One region of the Streptomyces sp. NPDC048664 genome, then DNA from elsewhere that is predicted to be linked to it. Evidence: riboswitches for the same ligand, from Rfam matches in the RefSeq annotation. Region 1 holds a riboswitch; the other holds the start of a gene.
What was found. Region 1 has a riboswitch for S-adenosylmethionine ahead of thrC (threonine synthase). Riboswitches for the same ligand answer to the same signal wherever they lie in the genome.
Positions count from the first base shown of each region.

Region 2: another riboswitch for S-adenosylmethionine. It lies ahead of AB0C59_RS23435 (aminotransferase class V-fold PLP-dependent enzyme); the one in region 1 lies ahead of thrC (threonine synthase).

Region 1 is NZ_JBEZHK010000016.1:16,823-24,113, reverse strand. Features, by position in the region: gene groL (chaperonin GroEL) at 1-774, opposite strand, end outside; gene AB0C59_RS18800 (cold-shock protein) at 1,133-1,336, opposite strand; gene AB0C59_RS18795 (MoaD/ThiS family protein) at 1,769-2,044, opposite strand; gene thrC (threonine synthase) at 2,099-3,391, opposite strand; SAM riboswitch class I at 3,410-3,565, opposite strand; gene AB0C59_RS18785 (glucosyl-3-phosphoglycerate synthase) at 3,705-4,658, shown strand; gene AB0C59_RS18780 (trehalose-6-phosphate synthase) at 4,754-6,184, shown strand; gene otsB (trehalose-phosphatase) at 6,186-7,058, opposite strand; gene AB0C59_RS18770 (DUF3263 domain-containing protein) at 7,103-7,291, opposite strand, start outside.
Region 2 is NZ_JBEZHK010000022.1:113,207-120,497, forward strand. Features, by position in the region: gene AB0C59_RS23415 (NYN domain-containing protein) at 1-707, opposite strand, end outside; gene AB0C59_RS23420 (hypothetical protein) at 742-981, opposite strand; gene AB0C59_RS23425 (rhomboid family intramembrane serine protease) at 1,126-1,881, shown strand; gene AB0C59_RS23430 (Lrp/AsnC ligand binding domain-containing protein) at 1,878-2,159, shown strand; gene AB0C59_RS23435 (aminotransferase class V-fold PLP-dependent enzyme) at 2,170-3,495, opposite strand; SAM riboswitch class IV at 3,671-3,787, opposite strand; gene trpD (anthranilate phosphoribosyltransferase) at 3,863-4,927, opposite strand; gene AB0C59_RS23445 (cytochrome bc complex cytochrome b subunit) at 5,077-6,738, opposite strand; gene AB0C59_RS23450 (Rieske 2Fe-2S domain-containing protein) at 6,735-7,291, opposite strand, start outside.

The DNA of each region.
Region 1 (7,291 bases):
CGACAGGGCCTCGCCCTCGACGTCCTCGGCGATGATCAGCAGCGGCTTGCCCGACTGCATGACCTTCTCCAGCAGCGGGAGCAGGTCCTTGACCGAGGAGATCTTCTGGTTGGCGATCAGGATGTACGGGTCGTCGAGGACGGCCTCCATACGCTCCATGTCGGTGGCGAAGTACGCCGAGATGTAGCCCTTGTCGAAGCGCATGCCCTCGGTGAGCTCGAGCTCGAGACCGAAGGTCTGCGACTCCTCGACGGTGATGACGCCTTCCTTGCCGACCTTGTCCATGGCCTCGGCGATCAGCTCGCCGATCTGGGTGTCGGCGGCGGAGATGGAGGCCGTGGAAGCGATCTGCTCCTTGGTCTCGACATCCTTCGCCTGCTCCAGCAGGGCGGCGGAGACGGCCTCGACGGCCTTCTCGATACCGCGCTTGAGGGCCATCGGGTTGGCACCGGCGGCCACGTTGCGCAGGCCCTCACGGACCAGCGCCTGGGCGAGAACGGTCGCGGTGGTCGTACCGTCGCCGGCGACGTCGTCCGTCTTCTTGGCGACTTCCTTGACCAGCTCGGCGCCGATCTTCTCGTACGGGTCCTCGAGCTCGATCTCCTTGGCGATGGAGACACCATCGTTGGTGATCGTGGGGGCGCCCCACTTCTTCTCGAGGACGACGTTGCGACCCTTGGGGCCGAGCGTCACCTTGACGGCGTCCGCGAGCTGGTTCATGCCGCGCTCGAGGCCGCGCCGCGCCTCCTCGTCGAACGCGATGATCTTGGCCATGTGAAGTGGTCCCTCCAGGACTGGGGGTGATTCCTTCGGACCGCGCCCGCGCCCGCGACGGACGGCCTCGGCCGGTGGTTCCCTGCCCCACCCGGTCCGCGGCCTCACCGACCCGGTCCTTCGTTGTCACTCTCACCTTCAGAGTGCTAACGCCAATGATTAGCACTCGCCCCTGCCGAGTGCAAGCGCCTCCCCGGGATCGGGAGGTGAACAAGGGGCGCGAACCGCGGGCGGACCTGCCCATACGCTCCGGCGCGCCGCTCCGCGACACCCGCGCTCCGGACAGACCGAGGGGCTCGTACCCCTGCGGGATACGAGCCCCTCGACACGTCGATCAGTTCAGTGGTCGGCGCGCAACTCAAACGGCCAGACGGACCATGTCCGCCTGCGGCCCCTTCTGACCCTGCGAGATCTCGAACTCGACCCGCTGGCCTTCCTCCAGGGTGCGGTAGCCGTCCATCTGGATCGCGCTGTAGTGGACGAAAACATCCGCACCACCGTCGACCGCGATGAAGCCGTACCCCTTCTCCGCGTTGAACCACTTGACGGTGCCCTGAGCCATGCCTAACTCCCCTATTACTGGCCCTTGCGCAGATCCGCACTTCGCGGATCCGGGTCAGACCTCACCCCCCAAACGGTTGGGGGCGTGCGCCGGAACGCGTCGACCGCGGCTGAATGTATCTGTCCAACTGCCGTCTGCAACAGGTCAATCGGACGAGAATTCCGGGCATGGCCGATCGGAAATGTGCGGAGAATTCATCCGCATTGCGGGCAAGTCGGACCGGGCGAAAGGGGTGAAGGGCGCAAATACACCGCGCAGTTTGGCTGCTTCTTGGCGGGTGCGGAGCGCGACGCCAGGGTGCCCCATAGGGAAAACCCCGACCGCGTACCCCAACTGTATCGCGCTCAACCACACAGAATTGCCTCCTCCACTTCTTCCGCGGAGGAGGCATTTCTGTGAACTCTCGGTTACATGCGTTACCGAGGGTAATATTCAGCCGCCTGCCACCGCCGGAATGATGGAGACGCCGGCCCCGTCCGGAGTGGCGGTCTCAAGACCCTGCTCGAAGCGGACGTCGTCGTCGTTGACGTACACGTTGACGAACCGGCGCAGCCTGCCCTGGTCGTCCAGGACGCGGGCGGCGATGCCGGTGTGGTTCTTCTCCAGGTCGGTGATGACCTCGGCGAGGGTCGCGCCCTCGGCGGCCACCTCCGACCGGCCGTCGGTGTAGGCGCGCAGGATGGTGGGGATGCGGACGGTGACGCTCATGGGGTGACCTCCGGTCGGGGTACGGCGGCGAGGGGGCGGTGCGCGGGCGGCGGCTCAGGCGAGCCCGGCCTCGCGGAAGGAGTCGAGGTTCGGGCGGATCGTGGCGGTCAGCCCCGTGCCCGCCACCGCGTCCAGGGTCTTCAGGCCGTCGCCGGTGTTGAGGACGACCGTCGACTTCGCGGGGTCGAGCACACCGTTCTCGACCAGCTTGCGGGTCACCCCCACCGTCACACCGCCGGCCGTCTCCGCGAAGATGCCCTCGGTGCGGGCGAGCAGCTTGATGGCGTCCACGATCTGCGCGTCGGTCACGTCCTCCACCGCGCCGCCGGTGCGGCGGGCGATGTCCAGCACGTACGGGCCGTCCGCCGGGTTCCCGATCGCCAGCGACTTGGCGATGGTGTCCGGCTTCTGCGGCCGGACCACGTCGTGCCCCGCCTTGTAGGCGACCGACACCGGCGAGCAGCCCTCGGCCTGCGCGCCGAAGATCCTGTACGGCCTGTCCTCGACCAGGCCGAGCGCGATCAGCTCCCGCAGCCCCTTGTCGATCTTCGTCAGCTGCGAGCCGGAGGCGATCGGCACCACGATCTGGTCCGGCAGCCGCCAGCCGAGCTGCTCGGCGATCTCGTACGCCAGGGTCTTGGAGCCCTCCGCGTAGTACGGGCGCAGGTTGACGTTGACGAAGCCCCAGCCCTCGCCCGCCGTGTCGCCGATCAGCTCGGAGCAGAAGCGGTTCACGTCGTCGTAGTTGCCCTCGATGCCGACGAGCTCACCGCCGTACACCGCGGCCATGACGACCTTGCCCTGCTCCAGGTCGTGCGGGATGAACACACAGGAGCGGAACCCGGCGCGGGCCGCCGCGGCGCCGACCGCGCCCGCGAGGTTGCCGGTGGAGGAGCAGGACAGGGTGGTGAAGCCGAAGGCGCGCGCCGCCTCCAGCGCCTGTGCGACCACGCGGTCCTTGAAGGAGTGCGTCGGGTTGCCGGAGTCGTCCTTCACCCACAGTCCGCCGGTCACCCCCAGCTCGCGGGCGAGGTTGTCGGCCTTGACGAGCGCGGTCCAGCCCGGGTTCAGGTTCGGCTTGCCGGCGACGTCGGCCGGGACGGGCAGCAGCGGGGCGTAGCGCCAGATGTTCGCGGGGCCCGCCTCGATCCGCTTGCGCAGTTCCTCGGGGTCGTAGCCGGAGAAGTCGTAGGCGATCTCCAGCGGCCCGAAGCACTCCTCGCAGGCGAAGACGGGTCCGAGCGGCACCCGGTGGCCGCACTCGCGGCAGGACAGGGCCGTGGCGGGGCCGAGGTCGACGGAGTCGGTGGTGGGGTGTGCGACGTTCGCTACAGTCTGCGCAGCCATGTGAGGCGAGGCCCTTTCTCCTCATCTTCCTCACGGCGCACCTCGCCGTGAGACGGATTTGGCACCTTCCCTAGCCGGGAGCCTCGCCGCGTGCGCTGAGCCGCGAAGACGAGAATCGGCTGGAGGGTTGCCGGGGCTTCATCGGGCCGTTCCCTCTGCCCCTCTGGATGAGCTCTGTTCGGTTGTGGACGCTTCCGGCCCAGGATGTGCGAGGGTCGTCGGCGTTGTTCAAGACTGTAACCGAAGGCCACGACGGGCGAGACAGCCGTCCGAAACGCGAGACACCATGAGACACCACGAGGAGCCGCCGACCGTGCTGGAAGAAGTCGAGCGCTGGCTGGCCACCCGATCCTGGTCCGTGGCCGATCGCCCGCTCGACCAGGTCCTCGCCGCCAAGGAGCGGACCGGGCAGTCGGTCTCCGTCGTGCTGCCCGCGCTGAACGAGGAGGCGACGGTCGGTGCCATCGCCGCCGCCGTGCGCCGCGACCTCGTGGAGCGGGTCCCGCTGGTCGACGAGATCGTCGTGGTCGACTCGGGCTCCACGGACCGTACCGCCGAGGTCGCCGCGGCGGCGGGCGCGCGCGTGGTGCACCGCGACGCGATCCTGCCCCGCGTCCCGGCGCTGCCCGGCAAGGGAGAGGTGCTGTGGCGGTCCCTGCTGGTCACCGGCGGCGACATCGTGTGCTTCGTCGACGCGGACCTGCGGGAGTTCTCCTGCGACTTCGTCACCGGGATCGTGGGCCCGCTGCTCACCGACCCGGAGGTGGATCTCGTGAAGGCGATGTACGACCGCCCGCTCGGCGACGTCGCGGGCCAGGGCGGGCGGGTCACCGAACTGGTGGCCCGGCCGCTGCTCAACCTGCACTGGCCCCGGCTGGCCGGCTTCGTGCAGCCGCTCGGCGGCGAGTACGCGGCCCGCCGCTCCCTGCTGGAGCGGCTCCCCTTCCCGGTCGGCTACGGCGTCGAGCTCGGCATCCTGGTCGACGCGCTGCACCTGGTGGGCCTGGACGCCCTCGCCCAGGTCGACGTCGGCGTGCGCAGGCACCGCCACCAGGACAGCCAGGCTCTGGGCCGGATGGCCGCCGCGATCTACCGCACCGCGCAGCTGAGGCTGGCCCGCGGGCATCTGGTGCGGCCCGCCCTCACCCAGTTCGAGCGCGGCGAGGACGGGTTCGAGCCGCGGACGTACACGGTGGACACGGAGGAGCGGCCACCGATGGCGCAGATCAGGGAGTACGTGGAGCGGCGCGGCGCCGGGGCGGCCTGAACCGCCCCGCCCACCGCGGTCCCTGTCCGTATCCCGCACCACATACGGCTGAGCCGCGCGTTTGAGCGTTTTCGGCGCGGGCTAGGTTTCGTGGCATGGCTCCCACTCAAACGGCGTCCGTGCTCGTCGCCTCCAACCGCGGTCCGCTCTCGTACGCGCTGGAGGACACCGGGCGGCTCACCGCCCGGCGCGGCGGGGGCGGACTGGTCTCCGGACTGTCGGCCATCGGCCCGGACACGGACGCGGTCTGGGTCTGCGCGGCGCTCGGCGACGGCGACCGGGAGGCCGTCCGGCGCACGGGCGGGGCGCTCGACCCGGAGGACACCGGCGGTCAGCGGGTGCGGATGCTCGACATCGCCTCCGACGTGTACGCGGACGCCTACAACGGCATCGCCAACTCGGTGCTGTGGTTCGTGCACCACATGCTCTACCAGACCCCTCTGGAGCCGGTCTTCGACGCCGCGTTCCGCCGCCAGTGGGCGGCGTACGAGGCGTACAACCGCGCGTTCGCCGAGGCGCTGGCCCAGGAGGCGGCGCAGGGCGCGGCCGTCCTGATCCAGGACTACCACCTCGCCCTGGCGCCCCGGATGCTGCGCGGGCTGCGCCCCGACCTGCGCATCGGCCACTTCTCGCACACCCCGTGGGCACCGCCGGACTACTTCCGGCTGCTGCCCGACGACATCGCGGCGCAGCTGCTCGGCGGCATCCTGGGCGCGGACCGGGCGGCGTTCCTGACCCGGCGCTGGGCGGACGCCTTCACGGACTGCTGCCATGCCGTCCTCGGCCCCGGCATCCCCGCGGGCACCCGGATCGGGGTGCACGGGCTGGGGGCGGACGCCGACTTCCTGCGCCGGCGCGCGCACGAGCCGGACGTGGACGAGCGCATGGCGGCCCTGCGCGAGCAGATCGGCTCGGCCCCCGACGGCAGTGCCCGCAAGGCGATCGTGCGGGTGGACCGCACCGAGCTGTCGAAGAACATCGTGCGGGGCCTGCTGGCGTACGAGGAGCTGCTCGACACCCGCCCCGAGTGGCGCGAGCGCGTCTGCCACATCGCGTTCGCCTACCCCTCCCGCCAGGACCTGGCCGTCTACCGCGACTACACGGCCGAGGTCCAGCGGGTGGCCGACGCGGTCAACTCCCGCTTCGGCACACCGGACTGGACCCCTGTCGTGCTGCATGTGAAGGACGACTTCGCGCGCTCGCTGGCCGCCTACCGGCTGGCGGACGTGGCCCTGGTCAACCCCATCCGGGACGGGATGAACCTGGTCGCCAAGGAGGTGCCGGTGGTCTCCGACGAGGGCTGTGCGCTGGTGCTGTCCCGGGAGGCGGGGGCGCACGAGGAACTGGGCGACGACGCGCTCACCGTGAACCCGTACGACATCGGCGGTACGGCCCGGGCGCTGCACGAGGCCCTGTCGATGGGGCCGCAGCAGCGCGCGGACCGTACCAAGCGGCTGGCGGCGCAGGCCACGGCGCTGCCCCCGGCCCGGTGGTTCCTGGATCAGCTGGCGGCGCTGGAGGGGTGAGTCACCCGGGCGCGTCGGTGATCCGGCGGGCCAGTGCCTCCAGCAGTCGCACCACTCCCTGCGGCCCGTCCACCACCAGGTCCGCCCTCCTGGCCAGTTCCGTGACCTCCGTGCTGCCGCTGCACACGAGCAGGCCGGGTACGCCCTCGGAGCGGAGCTTGTCCACGGCGGCGAAGGCGGGGAGGTCGCCGAGGTCGTCGCCCGCGTAGAGGACGGCGTCGGCGCCGGTGCGGCGGACGTGGTCCAGCAGAGCCGCCCCCTTGTCCATGCCCGGCGGGCGCAGCTCCAGGACCAGGCGTCCCGGTTCGAGGATCAGGCCGTGGCGCAGGGCGAGGTCGGCGAGGGGTTCGCGCAGGGCCTCGAAGGCGGCGTCCGGGTCGTCGGCGCGCCGGGTGTGCACGGCGACGGAGCGCCCCTTCTCCTCGATCCAGGTGCCCTTCCAGGAGCCGATGCTCTGGAGGAAGCCGGGCAGCTCGGCGCGGACGGCGGCGACCCCGGGGTGCGGGGCGGGGGCGTCGACGGTGCCGGTGCGGGCGCTGAAGCGTTCGGCGCCGTAGTGGCCGAGGACCACGAGGTCGGCCAGCCCGGGCACGTCCGCGAGGCCCCCGTGGCGCACGGCGACCGCGGCGGGGCGGCCGGTGATCACCACGACGGAGGCGACGTGCGGGGCGAGCGCGGCGAGGGCGGGGACCGCGCCGGGGTGGGCGCGGGCCTGGTCGGGGTCGGGGACGATCGGGGCGAGCGTCCCGTCGAAGTCGAACGCGAGGACGGCCCGGCCGGGCCTCGCGAGGATGGCGTCGAGGCCGTCGCGCCCGGCCTCGGTGGCGGGGGTCGGCACGGAGTCCACGGCTTCCGGTTCCATAGGGCTGCCCATACGACGACCCTATCCACGTCGGGGCGCGCGCACCCAGGGCCGTGTCAGCGCTCGGCGCGGCGGGATTCGCGCACGCGGCGGAGCCGGTTGACGGTCACCGGGGCGTGGGCGAGGGCCCGGGGGTCGTCGAGGAGGGCGTTGAGCAGCTGGTAGTACCGGACGGGGGCGAGCCCGAGCTGCTCGCGGATCGCCCGCTCCTTGGCACCGGGCCCGGGGAACCCGCGGCCCTCCAG
Region 2 (7,291 bases), on a different contig from region 1:
CTCAGGCGCGCCTTGAGCCGTCTGCTCTCGCTCTCGGCGGCGGACACCTGCGTCTGGCCCTCCGCGCGGACCGCGTCGATCTCGCCCCGCGTCTTGCGCAGGGCCGCCTCGCCGCGCTTGACGTCGCTGAGGGCGGCCCGCAGCTTGCGGTGCAGCGACTCGGTCTCCTTGCGGGCCGACTCCAGCTCCGTGCGCAGCCGTTCGGTCTCGACGCGGGTCTGGTCGCGGGCCGCCGCGAGGTCCGCGCGCAACCGGTCCAGCTCCGCCCGGCTCTCGTCGTCGGCGCGTTCGGCGTCCGCGCGCTGGGCCTCCTCCCCCGCGGCGGTCACCAGCTTCACCCAGCCGACGGGGCGCAGCACATAGGCGGCGGCGGCCACGTCGAGCGGGTCCGCGGCCGGGGGCGGGGCTCCCGCGTCCAGGGCCTCGGTCAGCTCCGCCTGCGCCTCCCTGAGCTTCTCCGCGACGCGCTGGCGGAACAGGGTGTCGCTCTCCAGGGCCGCCGCCATGGCGTTGCCCGCGAACCTGGCCCGGCGGGTCGGGGTGAAACGGGCGTACTGCCGCAGCTGCGCGGGCAGTTCGCCGAGCGTCAGCGCGCCGAAGGCGTCGGACACGATCTGCACGACCTTGCGCCGGACGCCGTCGGGCAGCGGACGGTCGAGCACCTCAGCGGTGCCGTCGCCCGGCTCCCCGCCTGTGGTCTCCACCATCCGTCACCCCACCATTCGTGCGGGACCGCCTCCCTCAGGAGCCGGCGCCCGGCCTGTCCACGAGTTCCACCTGGTCCACCGCGTTGCACCAGCGGCAACGCACCGACTCGATGGTCTCACTGACCACCTCGCGTTCCTCCACCGTGGGCTCACCGGCCAGATCCAGGTGGACGTACTCCACGACCTTCGAGGAGCGGGTGACGTCGAAGCGGGTGAGGTTGCCGCACAGCATGCAGCGCCAGCGGGTCGTCTGCGTCGGCAGCGGAACCGTCATCGTGGCTGCTCTTCCTTCTTCCAGTCTCCGTGACGCGCCAGCTTCCCTGGAGCGTGTGGCTCGTAACCCTACGGCCTGCCGGGTACCCCCCGCCCGCCCGTCCTGCGCGGCGAGGCACTCTGTGCCGGTCGGTCCCCTTACGCCATGCTCTGTGCCATGATCGGCGTGATCAGGACCTGGAGCAGGACGGTCACCGGAGCCCTACGGGGGCATCCGGCGCCGGTGACGTACGGGCTGATCGCCCTGTGCTCCGCGATCTTCGTGCTGAGCCCGGTCTCCGGACTGAACGCGGTGCACGGCACCGGGGACGCGCTGCTGGAGGCGCAGCGGGCCTATTTCGCCCGCTGGGGCGTGGTGCCCGTGGAGCTGTTCACGGGGGCGCCGCGGGCCTCGCTCACCCCCGTGACGGCGCTGTTCGTGCACGGCAGCTGGGTGCATCTGCTGGGGAACATGCTCTTCCTCTACGTCTTCGGGGCGATGGTGGAGGAGCGGATGGGCCATCTGGAGTTCGCGCTGTTCTACCTGGGATGCGGGGCTCTGGCACTGCTCGGGTACGCGGCGGCCAACGCCTCGTCCGCGCAGACGCTGGTCGGGGCGTCCGGGGCGATCTCCGCGGTGCTCGGGGCGTTCCTCTTCCTCTTCCCCAAGGCCCGGGTGACCAGTCTCTTCCCGTTCCTCTTCTTCCTGCCGCTGCGGTTTCCCGCCTGGGTGGTGCTGCCGTTCTGGGTGAGCCTGCAGTGGGTGGCGGCGAACCGGGCGGCCGAGGGGCCGGGAGTGGCCTACCTCGCCCACCTCGTCGGGTTCGCTCTGGGGTTCGTCCACGCATGGGCGCGGTTCGGGCGGACGAGTAGGGTGAGGGCGCCAGCCCAGGCCGCCCCCGAGGGAGAACAGCAGCCGTGATCACCGCGATCGTGCTCATCAAGACCAGCGTGGACCGGATTCCCGAGATCGCGGAGTCGATCGCGGGGCTGGAGTCGGTGAGCGAGGTGTTCTCCGTGACGGGGACCTACGACCTCGTGGCGATGGTGCGGGTGAACGCGCACGACGACCTGGCGGACGTGATCCCCGGCCGGATCAGCAAGATCCCGGGCGTGCTGGGCACGGACACGCACGTGGCGTTCCGTACCTACTCCCAGCACGACCTGGAGGCGGCGTTCGCGATCGGCCTGGACAGCTAGTGCCGCGGCACTAGGACCTGTCGGACCCGGCCGGTGCGGCGGACGCGCACAGTTCCGCCGTGGCGCGCAGGAAGCGGGACACGTGCTCCTGCGGCGTGCCCGCGCCGAAGCTGACCCTGACCGCGGCCGTGCCCCCACCGCACTCGCCCTCGGCACCCAGCAGCACCCGCCCCAGGGGATGCGCGCAGAAGAGGCCGTCCCGCACCCCGATCCCGTACCGCGCGGACAGCGCCGTGGCGAAGTCGGAGCTGTCCCAGCCCTCCACCACGAACGAGATCACGCCCACCCGCGGAGCGTCCTCGCCGAAGAGGGACAGCACCCGCACCCCGGGCACGCCCGCCAGGCCCTCCCGCACCGTGCGCACCAGCTGCTGCTCCCGGGCGACCAGCGTCTCGAAACCCGCCTCGGTGAGGGCCCTGCACGCGGAGGCGATGGCGTAGGCGCCGATCACGTTCGGTGACCCGGCCTCGTGCCGCGCGGCGCTCTCGTGCCACTCCACCTCCACCGCCCCGTCCGCCCGCCGGGCCACCGTGCGGCTGGCGCCGCCGCCCGCGAGGTACGGGTCGGCCTGGCGCAGCCAGTCGGCGCGGCCGGCCAGGACGCCCGAGCCGAAGGGGGCGTACAGCTTGTGGCCGGAGAAGGCCACCCAGTCCACGTCGAGGTCGCGCACCGACACGGGGTGGTGCGGCGCCAGCTGGGCGGCGTCCAGGACGATCCGGGCACCGTGGGCGTGCGCGGCCCGGGCCAGCTCGGTCACGGGCCACAGCTCACCGGTGACGTTGGAGGCGCCGGTGACGCAGACCAGGGCCGGGCCGTCCCCGTCGCGGTCGGCGAGGGCGCGCTCCAGGGTGCGCACCGCCTGCTCCGGGCTGCGCGGCGCGTCCAGGACGGTGACCCGGGCGCCCCGCCACGGCAGCAGCGCGGCATGGTGCTCGGTCTCGAAGACGAAGACCTGGCAGCCGGCCGGGAGGGCGGCGGCGAGCAGGTTCAGGGAGTCCGTGGTCGACCGGGTGAAGATCACCTGGTCGGCGGGGCGGCAGCCGAGGAACTCCGCCACCGTCGTACGGGCGTTCTCGAACAGGTCGGTGGACAGCTGGGACAGGTGTCCGGCGCCGCGGTGGACGCTGCCGTAGTACGGCGCGTACGCCGCGACGTCGTCCCAGACCCGCTGGAGCGCCGGCGCGCTGGCGGCGTAGTCGAGCGCGGCGTAGGAGACCTCCCCGCCGGTGGCGAGCGGGACGGTGACGTCACGGCCGAGGACGGGCAGCGGGGCGCGGACGGACGCGGGGGCCGGGGCGGGGGCGGCGACGGGGGCGGCGACGGTGGAGACGGACATGGTGAACTCCTGGAGGAAGCACGGCGGAACCGCTGCGCGAGCACGGAGGGCTCAAGCGTGCGGAGAGTGAAGGGGTACGCGGAGGCGGGGCTCGACGCCCTAGCGCATTCGCTTGCTCACAGGAGGCTCCCTCGAACGACCAGGACCCCTGGTGCCCACTCAGGAGAGTGCGAGGGGTCCGCGCTTGTCGTAGACCTCGCTGCCTACGACCTGGTCCTCACCCGGGGCACCCCGCCACGGACGGAGGGTTGCCGGACAGCCGGCCGGGGCCGCATGGCTGTCGCTCATGACCTGGACAGGAACGTAACGGAGGTGGTCGCGGTCCCGCAACCCGTGTCCGGATCGCGGGACCGCGCCACGCCCGGGCTCACGCGTTGCTGGCGGCCACCCAGCGCTCCAGCGTCCGGCGGGCGGCGCCGGAGTCGATCGATTCCGCGGCCTGCTCCATGCCCGCCCTGATCCGGTCGGTGAGCGGGCCGTCGCCGGGCTCCAGCGCCACCAGGGCCGCCGCGGAGTTCAGCAGCACGGCGTCGCGGACCGGACCCGCCTCCCCGTCCAGGAGGCGCCGGGCGACGCCGGCGTTGTAGGCGGCGTCGGCGCCGCGCAGCGCCTCCACGGGCACGAGGTCCAGGCCGACGTCCCGCGGGTCGAAGACCTCCTCGGTGACCTTGCCGTCGCGCACCACCCACACCCGGGAGGTGGCCGTGGTCGTCAGCTCGTCCAGCCCGTCGTCGCCCCGGAACACCAGCGAGGAGTTGCCGCGCTCGGCGAAGACCCCGGCCACGATCGGCGCCATCCGGGCGTCCGCGACGCCGACCGCCTGCGCCTTCACCTTCGCCGGGTTGGTCAGGGGGCCGAGCACGTTGAACGTCGTACGGATGCCGAGCTGTCCGCGTGCCGCGGCCACGTGCCGCAGCGCGGGGTGGAACCGCACCGCGAAGCAGAAGGTGATCCCGGCCTCCTCGGCGACCTCGGCCACCCGCTTCCGCGTCAGCTCCAGATTGACCCCGAGCTTCTCCAGCACGTCCGAGGACCCGGACGCGGAGGACGCGGCGCGGTTGCCGTGCTTGACGACCTTGGCGCCGGTGCCGGCCACCACGATCGAGGACATCGTGGAGATGTTCACCGTCTTCGCGCCGTCGCCGCCCGTGCCGACGATGTCGACGGTCGCGCCGGGCACCTCGATGACGTTGGCGTGGTCGTACATCGCCCGGACGAGCCCGGTGATCTCCTGGACCGTCTCGCCCTTGGCCCGCAGAGCCACCACGAAGCCGGCGATCTGCGCGTCGGTGGCCTCGCCCCGCATGATGCGGTCCATCGCCCAGGCCGTGTCGTCCGCGCTCTGGTCGCGCCCCTCCAGCAGTCCGTTCAGCACCAGGGGCCAGGAACGGGCCGCCGCGGTGTCGCCTCCGGCGGGGGTCACAGCGCTCATCAGCCGCTCCTGGGTCGGCGTCCCCGGACACCGGGGACGCGGGGTGTCCAACACCTCCACCCTATCCAGCGCCGGACAGGGCGAAGGGCCCCGCCCGAGTACTCGCGTACCGGAGGGGGCCCTTCGACCGTGGCGTGGTGATACGGGGATCAGTGGTGGCCGTGGCCGCTCGTGATCTCCTTGTACTCCTCGACCGTCGGCTTGGGGATCTGGTTGGTGTCCCCGTAGTAGCCGGAGCTGAGCTTGGCGCGCAGCTTCTCGGTCGTCCGGACCTTCCGCTCGACGCCGTTCGCGTCGACCGTCGGGCCGATCTCGGCCGGCTTGTACTGCTCGTGCGCCGTGAGCGTGTGCAGCGACTCCTGGCTGAGCGGCTCGTGCACCTCGATGAACTCACCGTGCGGCAGCCGCTTGATGATGCCCGTCTCGCGGCCGTGCAGCACCTTGTCGCGGTCCCGGCGCTGCAGGCCCAGGCAGATCCGCTTGGTGGCGATGAACACGAGGACCGGCACCACGAAGAAGGCGACCCGGACGAACCAGGTGATCGCGTTGATCGACAGGTGGAAGTGCGTGGCCCAGATGTCGTTTCCGCCACCGAGGAGCATCACGAAGTACCAGGCGATCCACGCGGCACCGAACGCCGTGCGCGTCGGGGCGTTGCGCGGGCGGTCCAGGATGTGGTGCTCGCGCTTGTCCCCGGTGACCCAGGACTCGATGAACGGGTAGACGCCCATGACCACGAGGACCAGCGGGAAGATCATCAGCGGGATGAACACGCCCAGGACGAGCGTGTGGCCCCAGAGGTTGATCTCCCAGCCCGGCATCGTACGGATCAGGCCCTCGGAGAAGCCCATGTACCAGTCGGGCTGGGCGCCCGTGGACACCTGGTCCGGCCGGTAGGGGCCGAACACCCAGATCGGGTTGATCGTGGCGATCGCCGAGATGGCCGCGATGACACCGAAGACCAGGAAGAAGAAGCCTCCGGCCTTGGCCATGTAGACCGGCAGCAGCGGCATGCCGACGACGTTGTTGTTCGTCTTTCCGGGACCCGCGAACTGCGTGTGCTTGTGGTAGAAGACCAGGATCAGGTGGCCCACCATCAGGCCGAGCATGATGCCCGGCAGCAGCAGGATGTGGATCGAGTAGAAGCGGGCCACGAAGTCGCCACCCGGGAACTGGCCGCCGTACAGGAAGAACGACAGGTAGGTACCGACGATCGGCACCGACAGGATCGCGCCCTCCATGAAGCGGACACCGGTGCCGGAGAGCAGGTCGTCCGGGAGCGAGTAGCCGGTGAAGCCGGTGAACATGCCGAGGACGAACAGCAGGAAGCCGAACAGCCAGTTGATCTCACGCGGCTTGCGGAACGCGCCCGTGAAGAACACGCGCATCATGTGCACGAACATGCCGGCGAGGAAGATCAGCGCCGCCCAGTGGTGGATCTGCCGGATGAGCAGACCACCGCGCACCTCGAAGCTGAGGTGCATCGTGGAGTTGAAGGCCTCACTCATGCGCTGGCCCTGCAGCGGCACGTAACTGCCGTGGTACACCACCTCGTTCATCGAGGGGTGGAAGAACAGCGTCAGATACACACCCGTGAGGATGATGATGACGAAGCTGTACATGCACACTTCGCCCAACATGAACGACCAGTGGTCGGGGAAGATCTTGCGCATGTTCGACTTGGCCAGGGAGTAGATCCCCAGGCGTCCGTCGGCCCAGTCCGCGACGCGCTCGCCGGCCGGTGCCCGGCCGCGCGAGTCGCGCGACGCGCCCGCTGAGGACGCGTTCGAGTGGTTCGGTTCAGTGGTCATCCGCGCTCCCAGAAAGCAGGACCGACGGGCTCTTCGAAGTCGCCGAGCGCTTCGAGGTAACCGTCCGAGTTGACGCCGATGCGCAGCTGCGGCAGGGCGTGACCGGCCGGGCCGAAGATGACCCGGGCACCGTCGGAGAGATCGAAGGTGGACTGGTGGCACGGGCAGAGGACGTGGTGCGTCTGCTGCTCGTACAGGGAGATCGGGCAACCCACGTGGGTGCAGATCTTCGAGTAGGCCACGATGCCCTCGTGGGACCACTCGAGTTCCTTCTTGTCCTTGATGTTCTCCGGCTGGAGCCGGACGATCATCAGGGCCGCCTTGGCGATCTCGGTCTGGAAGTCCTCGGCGTCCTCCTTCAGCCCTTCGGGCATGGCGAAGGTGAGCGAACCGACCGCGACGTCCGAGGGACGCAGCGGCTCGTTCGTGTTCATGTTGACGAGGAGCAGGCCCTTGGACCACATGGTGTGCCGCAGGCTGGTGCCCGGCTTCGGGCCGAGGCCGCCCAGCAGCATGACGCCGGAGAGCGGGAACAGGGCGAGCGCGCCGAACA